4 regions of the Limnohabitans sp. 2KL-3 genome follow, and region 3 is predicted to be linked to each of the others. Evidence: predicted binding sites of a transcription regulator. Region 3 holds the regulator's gene; each other region holds the start of a gene.
What was found. The regulator FNR, encoded in region 3, switches genes on or off when oxygen is low (the NO sensors DNR and NnrR bind a similar motif). The targets are predictions, from matches to a motif close to TTGATNNNNATCAA.
Positions count from the first base shown of each region.

Region 1: the regulator FNR is predicted to act here: its motif matches at 1,530-1,543, upstream of AMM41_RS09030 (MBL fold metallo-hydrolase RNA specificity domain-containing protein).
Region 2: the regulator FNR is predicted to act here: its motif matches at 1,373-1,386, upstream of AMM41_RS13115 (DUF2189 domain-containing protein).
Region 4: the regulator FNR is predicted to act here: its motif matches at 1,871-1,884, upstream of AMM41_RS13410 (universal stress protein).

Region 1 covers NZ_CXON01000005.1:108,919-112,350, reverse strand. Annotated here, with positions in the region: gene dnaJ (molecular chaperone DnaJ) at 1-790, shown strand, start outside; gene AMM41_RS09030 (MBL fold metallo-hydrolase RNA specificity domain-containing protein) at 1,579-2,943, shown strand; gene AMM41_RS09025 (cyanophycin metabolism-associated DUF1854 family protein) at 3,398-3,432, opposite strand, start outside.
Region 2 covers NZ_CXON01000010.1:10,911-14,342, reverse strand. Annotated here, with positions in the region: gene AMM41_RS13135 (heavy metal translocating P-type ATPase) at 1-237, opposite strand, end outside; gene AMM41_RS13130 (heavy-metal-associated domain-containing protein) at 301-498, shown strand; gene AMM41_RS13125 (YgaP family membrane protein) at 525-719, shown strand; gene AMM41_RS13120 (Spy/CpxP family protein refolding chaperone) at 774-1,307, shown strand; gene AMM41_RS13115 (DUF2189 domain-containing protein) at 1,420-2,274, shown strand; gene AMM41_RS13110 (DUF2788 domain-containing protein) at 2,274-2,483, shown strand; gene minC (septum site-determining protein MinC) at 2,758-3,432, shown strand, end outside.
Region 3 covers NZ_CXON01000014.1:25,162-28,593, forward strand. Annotated here, with positions in the region: gene hemN (oxygen-independent coproporphyrinogen III oxidase) at 1-753, opposite strand, end outside; gene fnr (fumarate/nitrate reduction transcriptional regulator Fnr) at 960-1,682, shown strand; gene AMM41_RS15460 (hypothetical protein) at 1,698-1,934, opposite strand; gene AMM41_RS15465 (nitrogen fixation protein FixH) at 1,953-2,294, opposite strand; gene ccoG (cytochrome c oxidase accessory protein CcoG) at 2,322-3,432, opposite strand, start outside.
Region 4 covers NZ_CXON01000010.1:83,214-86,645, forward strand. Annotated here, with positions in the region: gene AMM41_RS13405 (amidohydrolase family protein) at 109-1,104, opposite strand; gene AMM41_RS13410 (universal stress protein) at 1,389-1,811, opposite strand; gene AMM41_RS13415 (homocysteine S-methyltransferase family protein) at 1,979-3,025, opposite strand; gene AMM41_RS13420 (tetratricopeptide repeat protein) at 3,322-3,432, shown strand, end outside.

The DNA.
Region 1 (3,432 bases), on a different contig from region 3:
AGTCTTCCGGGGTGCCGACCTCAGCTACGCGATGGAGATCACGCTCGAAGAAGCAGCTGGCGGCAAGGACTCGCAGCTGCGCATCCCCAGCTGGGACGAGTGCGACACCTGCCACGGCAGCGGTGCCAAGCCTGGCACCAGCGCCAAAACTTGCTCGACCTGCCACGGCCAGGGCCAAGTGCAAATGCGCCAAGGCTTTTTCAGCGTGCAGCAAACCTGCCCCAATTGCCGTGGCACGGGCAAGATCATTCCCGACCCCTGCGGCACTTGCCATGGGCAAGGCAAGGTCAAAAAGCAAAAGACGCTGGAAGTCAAAATCCCGGCCGGCATCGACGACGGCATGCGCATCCGCAGCGCGGGCAACGGCGAGCCCGGCACCAATGGCGGGCCACCGGGCGATTTGTTCATCGAGATTCGCCTGAAAAAGCACGACATCTTTGAACGCGATGGCGACGACCTGCACTGCGCCGTGCCGATCAGCTTTTCCAAAGCGGCTTTGGGCGGCGAGATCGAAGTGCCCACACTGGGCGGCAAAGCGGCCATCGACATCCCCGAAGGCACCCAGACGGGCAAGCAGTTCCGCTTGCGCGGCAAGGGCATCAAAGGCGTGCGCGGCAGCTACCCGGGCGATCTGTATTGCCACATCACGGTGGAGACACCCGTCAAACTCACCGAGCACCAGAAAAAATTGCTCAAGGAGTTTGAAGAGTCTCTGACCAAGGGCGGCGGCAAACACCAACCGAGCGGTGAAACCTGGACTGACAAGCTCAAGGGCTTTTTCGGGGGCTGAGGGTTGAGGTCGGCGGCTTCAGCCCCGACATGAACGCCCTCTTGCCAATACCATCGCTAAGAGAGCCCCGCCCCCGGGGCGATGGGTGCTGGTCTGCAAGGGTCCATCGCGACGAGGGCGTCGCTCCTACAGGGACAATGCCCTGCATTTTGTGGGAGCCCCGCCCTCGGGGCGATGGGTGGTGGTCTGCAAAGGGTCCATCGCGACGAGGGCGTCGCTCCTACAGGGACAAGCCCTGCATTTTGTGGGAGCCCCGCCCTCGGGGCGATGGGTGGTGGTCTGCAAGGGTCCATCGCGACGAGGGCGTCGCTCCTACAGGGACAAGCCCTGCATTTTGTGGGAGCCCCGCCCTCGGGGCGATGGGTGGTGGACTGCAAGGGTCACTCGCGACGAGGGCGTCGCTCCTACGGGGACAATGCCCTGCGTTTTGTGGGAGCCCCGCCCTCGGGGCGATGGGTGGTGGTCTGCAAGGGTCCATCGCGACGAGGGCGTCGCGCCTACAGGGACAATGCCCTACGTTTTGTGGGAGCCCCCCACTCGGGGCGATGGGTGGTGGTCTGCAAGGGTCCATCGCGACAAAGGCGTCGCTCCACAATGCCCTGCATTTTGTGGGAGCCCCGCCCTCGGGGCGATGGGTTGTGGACTGGGAAGCTGGGGGCGTGGGCACTGCTACAAAAAAGCGGTCATGCAAACTTCATCGGGCCGGTGGCTGAGCGACCCGAACGAATCGAAGGGTTGTTTGACTTGCGTCAAACAACCTTTTTTCGTGACAGGGCAGCATGGAAGGCATGAGCGCATCCATCACATTCCTTGGCGGAGCCGATACCGTCACTGGCTCCAAATACCTGATCGAACACAATCAAAAACGGCTGCTGGTCGATTGCGGCTTGTTTCAGGGCTACAAACAACTGCGCTTGCGCAACTGGAATCCCCTGCCCGTCAACCCAGCGCACATCGATGCGGTGGTGCTGACCCATGCGCATCTGGACCACAGCGGTTACTTGCCATTGCTGGTCAAACATGGCTTTCAGGGGCGAGTGCATGCCACCTCCGCCACTTGCGATTTGGCCAGCATTTTGTTGCCCGACAGTGGTCACATTCAGGAAGAGGACGCATTTTTTGCCAATCGACACGGTTTTTCCAAACATGCTCCAGCCCTGCCGCTGTACACCAAACAAGAGGCCGTGGCCAGCTTGAAGCTATTGCACGCAGAAAAACAAGGCCAGTGGTTAGAACCGATCGCGGGATGGAAAGCGCGATTTCAGCCTGCAGGGCACATTTTGGGTGCGGCCAGTTTGCTGCTGGATGTGGGAGGACGACGGGTCTTGTTTTCCGGCGACTTGGGGCGGCCTGACGACCCACTGATGAACCCGCCCGAGCCGCCACCTCAGGCCGATACGGTGTTGATCGAGTCCACTTATGGGGACCGCCAACACCCCAAAGAAAACGTCTTCAATGAACTCGGGCCACTGCTGAAAAAACTGGCCGCTCGCGGCGGTGTGGCCGTGGTGCCTGTGTTTGCAGTAGGCCGGGCGCAGGCCGTGCTGCACACCATTGCACAGCTCAAAGCGGCGGGGGAAATTCCGCACAGCTTGCCCATTTTTCTGGACAGCCCCATGGCCATCCACACCACGGCTTTGTTTGAAAGGCATCCGGGTGAGCACCGTTTGAGCCCACAAGAGGTGCGCAGCATGGACCATGCGGCCACCATGTTGGAGACCCCTGAGCAGTCCAAGTCATTGGCAAGGCGGCATGGTCCTATGGTGATTTTGGCGGCCAGCGGCATGGCCACCGGGGGGCGGGTGTTGCACCATTTGGCGCAATACGCGGGTGACCACCGAAACATGATCATTTTGACGGGCTACCAAGCCCCCGGGACGCGAGGCGCAGCGCTGGCCAGTGGCCGCAACACGGTGCGCATTCATGCACAAGACGTGCCGGTGCGTGCAGAGGTGGTGCAAATCGAATCGGCCTCGGCCCATGCCGATGCCAACCAGTTGCTCAGTTGGTTACACAAGATGCCCAGTGCACCCGGTCAGGTGTTTGTGGTGCACGGGGAGCGCGAAGCGTCCGACATGCTGCGCCAGCGCATCGAACACGAGATCAAGTGGCGGGCCTTGGTGCCCGAGCAGGGTTCGGTCTGGCCTTTGTAAACGACAACTTGAGGGGCCCACCGGAATCTCCGTTGTCTGCGAGGCTTATCGCGACGGGGGCGTCGCTCCTACAGGGGGATGCCCTGCATTTTGTAGGAGCCCCGCCCTCGGGGCGATTCTTTGTGGTCTGCAAGGGTTTTCGCGACCGGGGCGTCGCGCCTACAGGGGGATGCCCTGCATTTTGTAGGAGCCCCGCCCTCGGGGCGATGCTTGGTGGTCCGCGAGGGTTTTCGCGACGGGGGCGTCGCTCCTACAGGGGGATGCCCTGCATTTTGTAGGAGCCCCGCCCTCGGGGCGATGCTTGGTGGTCCGCGAGGGTTTTCGCGACGGGGGCGTCGCTCCTACAGGGGGATGCCCTGCATTTTGTGGGAGCCCCGCCCTCGGGGCGATGGGTGGTGGTCTGCGAGGCTTGATCGCGACGGGGGCGTCGCACCTACGGGGGAAGTACGTGGGATTACAAGAAGCGGTCGAGCAGTTTGCGCGAGTGTT
Region 2 (3,432 bases), on a different contig from region 3:
ACGTTGCTGAATGCGTGGTTCATAGCCTGCATCGCGAATGGCTCGGCGCAAAAGTGCTTCTGTCGTCCCGTCTGATGTCACTTCAATACAGGCCATCTCAGTGGCCAAATTGACACTCACCGATTCAACGCTTGGAACCTTCAGCAACGCTTTTTCAACCCTGCTGACACATGATGCGCAGGTCATGCCACCAATGCCGATGGTGTAAGTGCTGCGCTCTGAATTGATCTGTGTCATGAAAACCTTTGCGTTTGGGAATATGCTTTGATCTCAACCCATGAACCTTTGTGTCTTTGCATCATGAAGCATATTTTTAGCGTTGAAGGCATGACTTGTGCCCACTGTGAGAAAGCTGTCTCAAAGGCCTTGTTGGCCATAGACGCGCATGCCAAAATTGTGATCGACCGCACTGTTGACTTTGTTGAAGTGTTGTCTGACTTGCCGGCTGAAAAATTCATTCAGGCCATTGAGGACGAAGGCTATCGCATCGTCCATTGATTCATTCATTTTTTTAAGGAAAACCCATGACATCGAACGTAGGCGGTATTGATCGTATTTTGCGCATTGTGCTGGGTGTGGTTTTGGTGGCTTTGGCTGCCACGGGCACAGTCGGTGCTTGGGGCTGGGTCGGTTTGGTGCCTTTGGCAACGGGCCTGTCAGGCTGGTGTCCACCGTACAGCTTGCTGGGCATCAATACCTGTAAAAACAAAAACATTTGAATTTGCCTTCAAGGGCTTTATTTTTCTTTACAAGGCACAGCGCATCGCAGACACATGGGTCCATCAGACTTCAGTCACTCCATCACTGAAAGGGTGTTTTCCATGAAATCGATTCGTTTGTCTTTGATCTCTGCCAGTTTGCTGCTTGCAGTATCTGGCATGAGTTTTGCCCAAGCGCCAGCTTCAACAGGCGCTGTTTCGGCTGCACATTCACAGACCCAGCGCCAGCATGGTGCGGATCGTCATGCCAAGCATTTGGAAACATTACATGCCCAATTGAATCTGACTGCTTCGCAAGATGCAGCTTGGCAAAGTTTTGTTCAAACCATGCAAAAACCCGGGCATCCGGTGCACCCTGATCGTGCTGCTTTTGAAAAAATGACAACGCCCGAACGCCTTGACCAGATGCAGACAATGAAGCAGCAACGTGATGCACACATGCAAAAGCATGCCGAAGCCACACGGGTGTTTTATGGGCAGTTGACTGCGGAGCAAAAAGTCATTTTTGATGCACAAAGCATGCGCCACATGTCTCGAATGCAGGGCAGCATGCATGCATCCAAACACGAGCATGGTCATCGGCATTGATCTGGCCCTTTTGATCATTGCAAAACTGCCCTGAGGGGCAGTTTTTTTTGCCCGTTTTTCCAGTCTTGACCTACATCAAATGCGCAAGATGAAGTTTGGGTAAGCTGTTTTGATGCAGTTATCCAAAACCCCTCCATCCTCCAATGGCTCAAACGGTCATGGTTTACCCCCCATCTTGCCCATTGCCATGGACCAGCCTTTGCATTGGCTGGCCTTGGGTTTCAAAGATTTTGCCAAAGCGCCATTGCTGAGTACTTTGCATGGCTTGGTGTTGGCCTTGGCAGGCTCACTCATTGCCTGGGTTGCCCATGACCGTTTTTGGTTGCTCGCTGGCGGCTTGTCAGGCTTTATGGTGATAGCCCCAGTGCTGGCGACCAGCCTTTATGCAATGAGTCGTGCCATCGAACGTGGTGAAAAGGTGAATCTGCAACTGCTGATCCGCACTTGGACCCAATGGCAACTGCGTTTTCGAAAACAACCCGACAGTTATTGGTGTTTGATTCGTTTTGGTTTGCTGTTGGCATTGGCGGCGACAGGTTGGGTCATCACTTCATCGGCGCTGATCACTTTGTTTGCACCGGTGCCCATTCACACGCCCATGGATTTCATCAGGCATGTGGTGTTGGCTGAAAACAATTTTTTGTTTGAAATTTGGCTGGGCTTAGGCGGTGTGATGGCCGCCCCTGTTTTTGCATCCAGTGTCATTTCCATGCCCTTGCTTCTGGACCGCAAAGTGAGTGTGTTGCAGGCTGTTCTCACAAGTTGGAAAGCCGTACTCACGCATCCATTGCCCATGGCGCTGTGGGCGTTTTTGATCATGGGTTTTACCTTGCTTGGATTCATGTCCTTGTTTTTGGGATTGATCCTGATCGTTCCCATGCTGGGGCATGGCAGCTGGCACGCTTATCGGCAGATGGTCAACGTCAGTGATCTTGAAGAACGCATGTCAGGGCAAGGTGATTGGTGATGTGGTCATTTTCAGAAGAACAATTTGCCTGGTTTGGTTTGACGATTGGTGTGGGCGCTTTCATGCTCTACATGCTGTTCATCATCGGACAGTTGGCTTGGGAATCCAAAGCAGGAAAATTCGGAACTTTCGTGATCTTTTTGGGTCTGGCCTTTGGCATGTTGGGTTTTGTGGCCAAAGGTGTCATTCAATGGCTGATTGATCAGTGAAAAAACCTGTGGATAAAAAATGAACAAACCATGACTTATCCACAGCTTGGTCTCTGTCTGAAAAGTTGTTCATGAATCCACGACAGTCAAAAATCGCACTCACCCACAAGCGGCAAACCTTGCTAAGTGACTGTCATCATTGGATAAAGCATCTTTATCCACAGATGAAGGCGATCCTTATCTACTATGACTAATTAAAGATATAAATCCATAGAAAGATAACAAAAAACGCAGGCACTGTTAAAATTTGTGTCTTTTGCACCTTGATGTGACCATGGCGCTCGTTTCAGAAGATCCCCTCCTGCACTGTTACGACATCAAAAGCGCTGATTTGCCTTTGGTGGCTTTGCTGCTCAAAACCACCGACATCCACAAGGTTTCTCAGGCTTTGGCGCGTCAATTGGCGGAAAGCCCCGGGTTTTTTGACAACGAACCCGTGATCATTGACCTGAGTGGCCTGTCTGCTTCGCAAGACAACACCCTGCAATCTTTGGACCTTTCGGCGCTGATGGGTGTTTTGCGTCAACACAGTTTGATGCCATTGGGCATCAAAGGCGCAGATGCTGCCCTTTTGGACTTGGCCAAGGGTCTGGGCTTGGTCAATGCTTCCGATGCCCGTGTGAAGCGCTCCATGCCCCTTGCTGAGCCTGAACCCCTTGCACCGCCTGTTTTGCAAGCGCCTGTCTTGCCACTGGGCGCATTGGTGATTGATAAACCTTTGCGCTCTGGCCAGCAGGTCTATGCCAAGGGACGTGACTTGGTGATGTTGGCGATGGTTAACCCGGGTGCCGAGGTCATTGCCGATGGCCATGTGCATGTGTATGCCACTTTGAGAGGCAAAGCCATTGCAGGCGCTCGGGGTGATACGCAGGCCCGCATTTTTGCCCAGGTCATGGAACCCGAATTGTTGTCCATTGCCGGTGTTTACCGCACCAGTGAAAATGCACTG
Region 3 (3,432 bases):
ACGCTCGGGCAAATGGGCGTAGGCATACAGGGCGATGCGGTCTGGGCGCAGCTGATTGACCTGTGCCAAAGTGCGCTCAAACGATTCGGGCGTTTGCAATGGCAAACCGTAAATCAGGTCCACATTCACCGACTCAAATCCCAAACGACGGGCCGCTGCAACCAGTTGGAAGACTTGTTCGGCGGGCTGGATGCGGTGCACCGCTTTTTGCACATCCGGATCGAAGTCCTGGACACCCAAACTCAAGCGATTGAAACCCAGCTCGGCCAAAACTGCCAAACGGCTTTCGTCCACGGTGCGCGGGTCCACCTCGACCGAATATTCACCGCCGGGGACAAAGGCAAAGTGTTCACGCAGCATGGCCATCAGTTGGTGCAACTGGGCATCACTCAAGAATGTGGGCGTTCCGCCCCCCAAATGCAGTTGACTGACCGCTTGGCCGCGACCCAGATGGCGGGTGTGCAGCGCCAGCTCTTTGTTCAGGTAATGCAGATAAGTCGCTGCTTGCTCTTTGTGTTTGGTGATGATTTTGTTGCACGCACAGTAATAACAAAGGGATTCACAAAACGGTATGTGCAGGTACAACGACAAGGGCGGCTGCTTGCCCACCGCACCCATTTGACGGTGGGCCAAGGCTTGGATGTAGTCGGCTTCGCCAAAGGCGTCCACAAAACGGTCCGCCGTTGGGTAGGAGGTGTATCGGGGCCCAGGCACGTCAAAACGGACCAACAATTCGGGGGTGATGACAGACATGGCTTGGCCCTTCACTCAAACGTTTTCAAAAGATCCATGTGACTGTGCCCTTTTGGAAATACATGAGTTTTGACGCACGTCAAAGGGTGTACTTGTTTTAGAGGATTTCCCGCACAGAGCAGGTACTCATGCGATTTTGAAAGATTTTTCGGTTTAAGCTCAAACCTTGATCCAAGGCAAATCCAAAGCACTACCCGAGATAAACCATGAATCCCGAAACCATCAAAGTCGCTTGCTCCAACTGCAATTTGCGTGAACTGTGCATGCCCATGGGACTGAGCGACCATGACTTGAACCGGCTTGACGACCTGGTGGCTGTGCGGCGCAAAGTCAAGCGGGGCGACACCTTGTTCACCAACGGCGAAAAATTCACCTCGCTTTACGCCATTCGAACGGGTTTTTTCAAAACCTGCTTGGCCACAGAAGACGGGCGCGACCAAGTCACGGGCTTTCAGATGGCGGGCGAGATCATTGGTCTGGACGGCATTGTGAACGACCAACACAGCTGTGACGCGGTGGCGTTAGAAGACGCCGAAGTGTGTGTGATGCCTTTTGACCGGATTGAAGAAATTTCCCGCGAAGTGACGGCGCTTCAGCACCATGTGCACAAAATCATGAGCCGTGAAATTGTGCGCGAACACGGCGTGATGCTGCTGTTGGGCAGCATGCGGGCCGAGGAACGCTTGGCCGCCTTTTTATTGAACCTCGTTCAACGCCTTCATGCCCGAGGTTTCTCGCAATCTGAGTTGGTCCTGCGCATGACCCGCGAAGAGATCGGCAGCTATCTGGGCCTCAAACTTGAAACGGTGAGTCGCACTTTTTCAAAATTTGTCGAAGAAGGCATGGTTGAAGTCAAACAACGCCACGTCCGCATTTTGAGCACGCAAGGCTTGCAAAAACTGGTCAACAACACCTCAGCCTGCCACTGAGACTGAGACGGCTGATCAGCGGTTGACTTCAGTGGATGACAAACCCAAGAACAAGCTCAGTCCGCTGGACAGCATGGCCAAACCCCAAAAAGCAAAAAATGCCAAGGAGTAAATGGCCTGACGTGTGAGGTCAAGATCCCGACCAAACCAGTGCAGATCCAAGGGGTCAACAAAAGCAAACACCAAAACCTCCAGCAAACCTGCCACCAAAAAGGATGGCCAAGTGATCCACATCCAACGTTGTGAGCGCATGGTGTTTATCCTTCCCACTCAGGGTTTAGAGGGTGCTGGAGCCGGGGCAGATGCCGACGCTGGGACGCCCGTATGCCCATCAACCGCGGCGGCACTGCCCAAAGCATCCTTGGACTTGGGCAACTCACCCGTAGCCGCATGATTGCGGCCTTGCATGGCCGGTGCAAGGGTGATGCCTTGGCGTTCTTGAGTGGCGGTGCGTGGTGTCACGGTCAGTACCGGATCGGGGTTGCTCGCGGCAATGTAGAAGGTCGTCAAGCCCGCCACCACCACCACTGCTGGCCCGCCAAGCACCATCCAAACCATGCCAAAACGCCACCAGGGCTGACCAGTCGGTTGCGAATTCAAAGTGCTGCTCATGGGGTTCTTTCTCAATGGACAAGCCGCTCAGCGGGGAATCAGAAAAACAGTTTTTTCACTCAAATGTCCCACCGAGGCATCAACAGGAGCACCGGAAGACTTTCGCGCCTCAATGTGAAACTGAATCGGGTGAGAGCCAGAAGCAGCCGCATCATAGGGCACTTGCAACTGCACAGAGACCCAGCGCGATTCGGTGGCATTGACTTGAACTTCCGGCTCACTGGCCAACGCCAGACCCGGTAAGCCATCAACTTTCAAGCGGAAAATCAGCGCCTCTTCAGCCGCATTCATGATCTGCAACCGGTACACATTCTCGATCTTGCCGCCCGCCACAATCCTCGCCATGGTGGCGCGGTCACGCACAATGTCCACCTTAAACGGCTCGCGCAGCCACAACGACACACCCACACCCATGATGATCGCCCACAACACAGCGGTATAAATCAGCACACGAGGCCGGAAAATGCGACGCACGGTTTGCGCCCAACTCCAGCCTTTGTCCATGGCGTTTTGTGTCGAGAACTTGATCAAGCCTCGCTGGTAGCCGACCTTGTCCATCACGGTGTCACACACGTCCACGCAAGCACCACAACCAATGCACTCGTATTGCAAGCCTTTGCGGATGTCGATGCCGGTGGGGCAAACTTGCACACACAGCGTGCAGTCCACGCAAGAGCCCAAGCCCAGGGCTTTGGGGTCGGCCTTTTTGGAGCGGGGGCCACGGGGTTCACCACGCGCTTCGTCGTAAGTGACGATCAGCGTGTCTTTGTCAAACATGGCGCTTTGAAAGCGGGCATAGGGGCACATGTATTTGCACACCTGCTCGCGCATGAAGCCCGCATTGCCATAGGTGGCAAAGCTGTAAAACAGAATCCAGAAAATTTCCCACGGGCCAAAACCCAGGGACAGCACCGAAGCCGACAATTCACGGATCGGGGTGAAATAGCCGACAAAGCTGAAACCCGTCCAGAGTGAAAACACAATCCAAGTCAATTGCTTGCCGGTTTTGCGCCAAACCTTGTTCAAGCTCCAGGGTGCAGCATCCAAACGCATGCGGGCTGATCGGTCACCCTCAAACTGACGCTCGAACCAAATGAAAATTTCGGTGTAGACGGTTTGTGGGCAAGCAAAACCACAC
Region 4 (3,432 bases), on a different contig from region 3:
GGCATGGCTCAAGCATAACCGGCCCAAAAAACAGGCTGTGGCCGACAGCTGCAGCCTTTCACCGACAAACTGGTGAATGGATCTTGCCCAAGCCCAGTGCTCCGGTTGTCAAGACAAGCGTGCCAACAAAGCCGCTGCATTGCCGTGCAGGATCAGGGCTTGGTCGGCAGCCGAAAGGCGCGAATGACGAATGGCCGATAAAGTTTTGGCCGGATCAAAGATGGGGCCATCGGTGCCCAGCACCACACGGTCTGCACCGAATACCGCCACCGCTTGTTCCAGGGCCTGCGGACCCATGGATGCGCAGTCTACCCACACAGCCCGTGTCCGGCGCGATGGCAAAGCGCGTGTGGGATGATGCAAAGACTGCATCAAGTCCATGCGCTCAACCACTGCGCCAAAGTTCCCGCCCAGATGGGCCACTTGGACGGTGATGTTGCGCCAAGGGCGCAAAAAGTCCGACAACAGCAAGGTCACCATGGCCTGCCCCACATCGTGCTGAACCGCCAAGGCCTGCCGAGCCCAGTGGTGGTCAGGTGGGACCAATGGCAAGGCTGCGCTGTCTGGCATGAGTCCTGGGTGCACCAAAAAGTGTGCGCCCAGGTCTTCGGCCGCTTCAAACAAGGGCAGCAATTGGGCGGCACTGGCCTCGCTGCGAAAGGCCTCCACCGGCAAAATGGCACCCAACAGGCCCAACTCCAATCGCGCCCGTCGCAGTTCGGCCACGGCCGCATGCAGATTGACCCATGGCAGTGCGGCAAGTCCGCAAAAGCGTTCGGGATGGGCTTGGCACAGGCCCGCACAAGCGTCATTGAAAATGCGCACCAAAGGAGCCGATTGGTCAAAAGGCAAGCAGTCGATGCCAAACAAGCCCGGCAGGGACAACATTTGCTTGCCCACCCCCAGCTGTGACATGTGCGCCAATCGCTGAGAGGCCGAGGTGAAGTCCGTGTTGAAATTCAATGTGCCAGAGGGCATGACCATATGCTCTGAGCCGTCTGCCAAGGCATCAATGCGCGGCACTTGGTCATGGCGCTGACGCAAGGCCTGTGCCATCACCGGCGGCAACCAATGCGCATGCAGATCAATGGCCTGTGGTGACATGCTCAATGGGCCCGGGGCCCCACATCACCCATGCAGCCCATGTCAAAAAGACCGACCTCTGTGCTTTGTTCAAAGCGATCCATCTCCAGCGCCATCAGCCATCACTCCTTGGTGCCGGGTGAAAACTGCCCAGCGGACGGACTATAAAAGCGGATGATGGCTGTGGGAATTGAAATTGTGTGGGTTGAGGTATCACCACAGGTTATGGCTTCATGGGGCCTGAGTACCCCATGGGAGGGGATGCCCATCTTGCACAAGGTGGGCATCCAAGGGCTGAATGGGTATCAGCGCACCAACAAGACGGGCACTTTGCAGTGTGCCAGGACTTGGGTGGCCACTGAACCCATGACCAAATTGCCCAAGACGCCATGGCCATGGGAGCCCATGATCACCAGATCGAATTTGCCGCTCACGGCTGTTTTGGAAATGGTTTCGCCAGCGTGCCCCACTTTGGACATGGTTTTGGCATCGATTTCGTGGCGGGCCAAAAACTTGGTGACAGGGCCCAGCACTTTTTCGGCCTCTTCGCGGTGATAGGCTTCAACAATGTCCTTGCCCACTGCAGCACGAGCGCGGGGAGGCAACTGGGGGTTCACGGTCAGCAAGGTGTAGCTGTTGTTGGCACTGAAGAGATCGTCGTGCGTGGTCAGGTAGGCCAGCATTTTTTTGGTGTATTCGCTGCCATCCACGGCCAATAAGATTTTCATCAGGGTCTCCTGTATCGGTTAAACAAAGTCCAACTCTATAGGTCTTACAGAAACAGGTTTTGACTTGGGTCAATTGGAGCCACGAAGTGAGCACTTTTTTGACAGGACAGAACCTGTTGATGGCTGCGGCCAACAAGTGCCCAACAGGGGGATGGACAACGGGGGTTTCAGGCCGCTTCTTTGTAGAAAAACCCGCTGTGCACGTTGCGTGGTGCCAAGGGGGCCACGGCACGGCCAATCGCGCCAATGTGCTCAGGGGTGGTGCCGCAACAGCCGCCCACGATGTTGACCAAGCCTTCGGCGGCAAATTCGTGTAGCAAACGGCTGGTGACTTCGGGCGTTTCGTCAAAGCCGGTGTCGCTCATGGGGTTGGGCAGGCCGGCGTTGGGGTAGCAACTGATGAAGGTGTCGCCCGCCACCTTGTTCAATTCCTGGATGTAGGGGCGCATGAGCGTCGCGCCCAAAGCGCAGTTCAGGCCAATGGCCAGGGGCTGGGCGTGGCGCACGCTGTGCCAAAAAGCCGTCACGGTCTGGCCGCTCAAAATGCGGCCCGAAGCATCGGTCACCGTGCCGCTGATGATCAGCGGCAGTCGCTCACCGCTGGCTTCAAAGTACTCTTCAATCGCAAACAGCGCGGCCTTGGCATTCAGGGTGTCAAAAATCGTCTCAACCAACAGCACGTCGGAGCCGCCTTCGACCAGGGCTTGGACCTGCTCGTAATAGGCCGCACGCAATTCTTCAAAAGTCACGTTGCGTGCACCGGCGTCGTTCACGTCGGGGCTGATGCTGGCTGTTTTGGGCGTGGGCCCCAAGGCACCGACCACAAAGCGCGGCTTGTCGGGGGTGGAGAATTTGTCGCAGGCCGCGCGGGCTAACTTGGCAGACTGCAGGTTCATCTCTCGGGCCAGGTGCTGCATGTCGTAGTCGGCCTGAGCGATTGTGGTCGCGCCAAAGGTGTTGGTCTCGATCAGGTCGGCCCCGGCGGCCAAATAGCCTTCGTGGATGTCACGGATCACGTCGGGTCGGGTCAGGCTCAGCAGTTCGTTGTTGCCCTTGACGTCTTTGGGGAAGTCCTTGAAACGCTCACCCCGGTAATCGGCCTCGGACAATTTAAAGCGCTGGATCATGGTGCCCATGGCCCCATCGAGGATGGCGATGCGGTTTTTCAGGATCTCGGGCAGCGCCTGGGCGCGGGTGTAGTTCAAGGGGGTCATGCGGGGTGGAATGTGACAAAAGACAAGTGCGCCATTGTCGCCGAAGCGTAAAAAATGGGCAGATCAACAGGCGTGAGAGCGTTGGGTGCCGCGGACGACCGAAGGCAGGCCAGGCACTTGTTTCAAGGGATCGATGGCACACCCATGGTGGTTTCTCGGCAAGGTTGGCGTCACCTTGCAGGGTGCACAAATCCGTGTCTTGCACATGCGATGAGAAATTTTTTCAGTTCAAAAGAACATCAATGCTCCTTCAGATTAAGTGAAAATGTCACAAAAACAAGGTGAAAGTGTCCATCATGAATGCAGCAACAAACGAAACGACCGCCGCCATGGCGTTCAACGAGGCCAATGCCGCCTACAAAACAGGTGACTGGCAGCAGGCCCTCTTGTGTGCCGAAAACGCATTG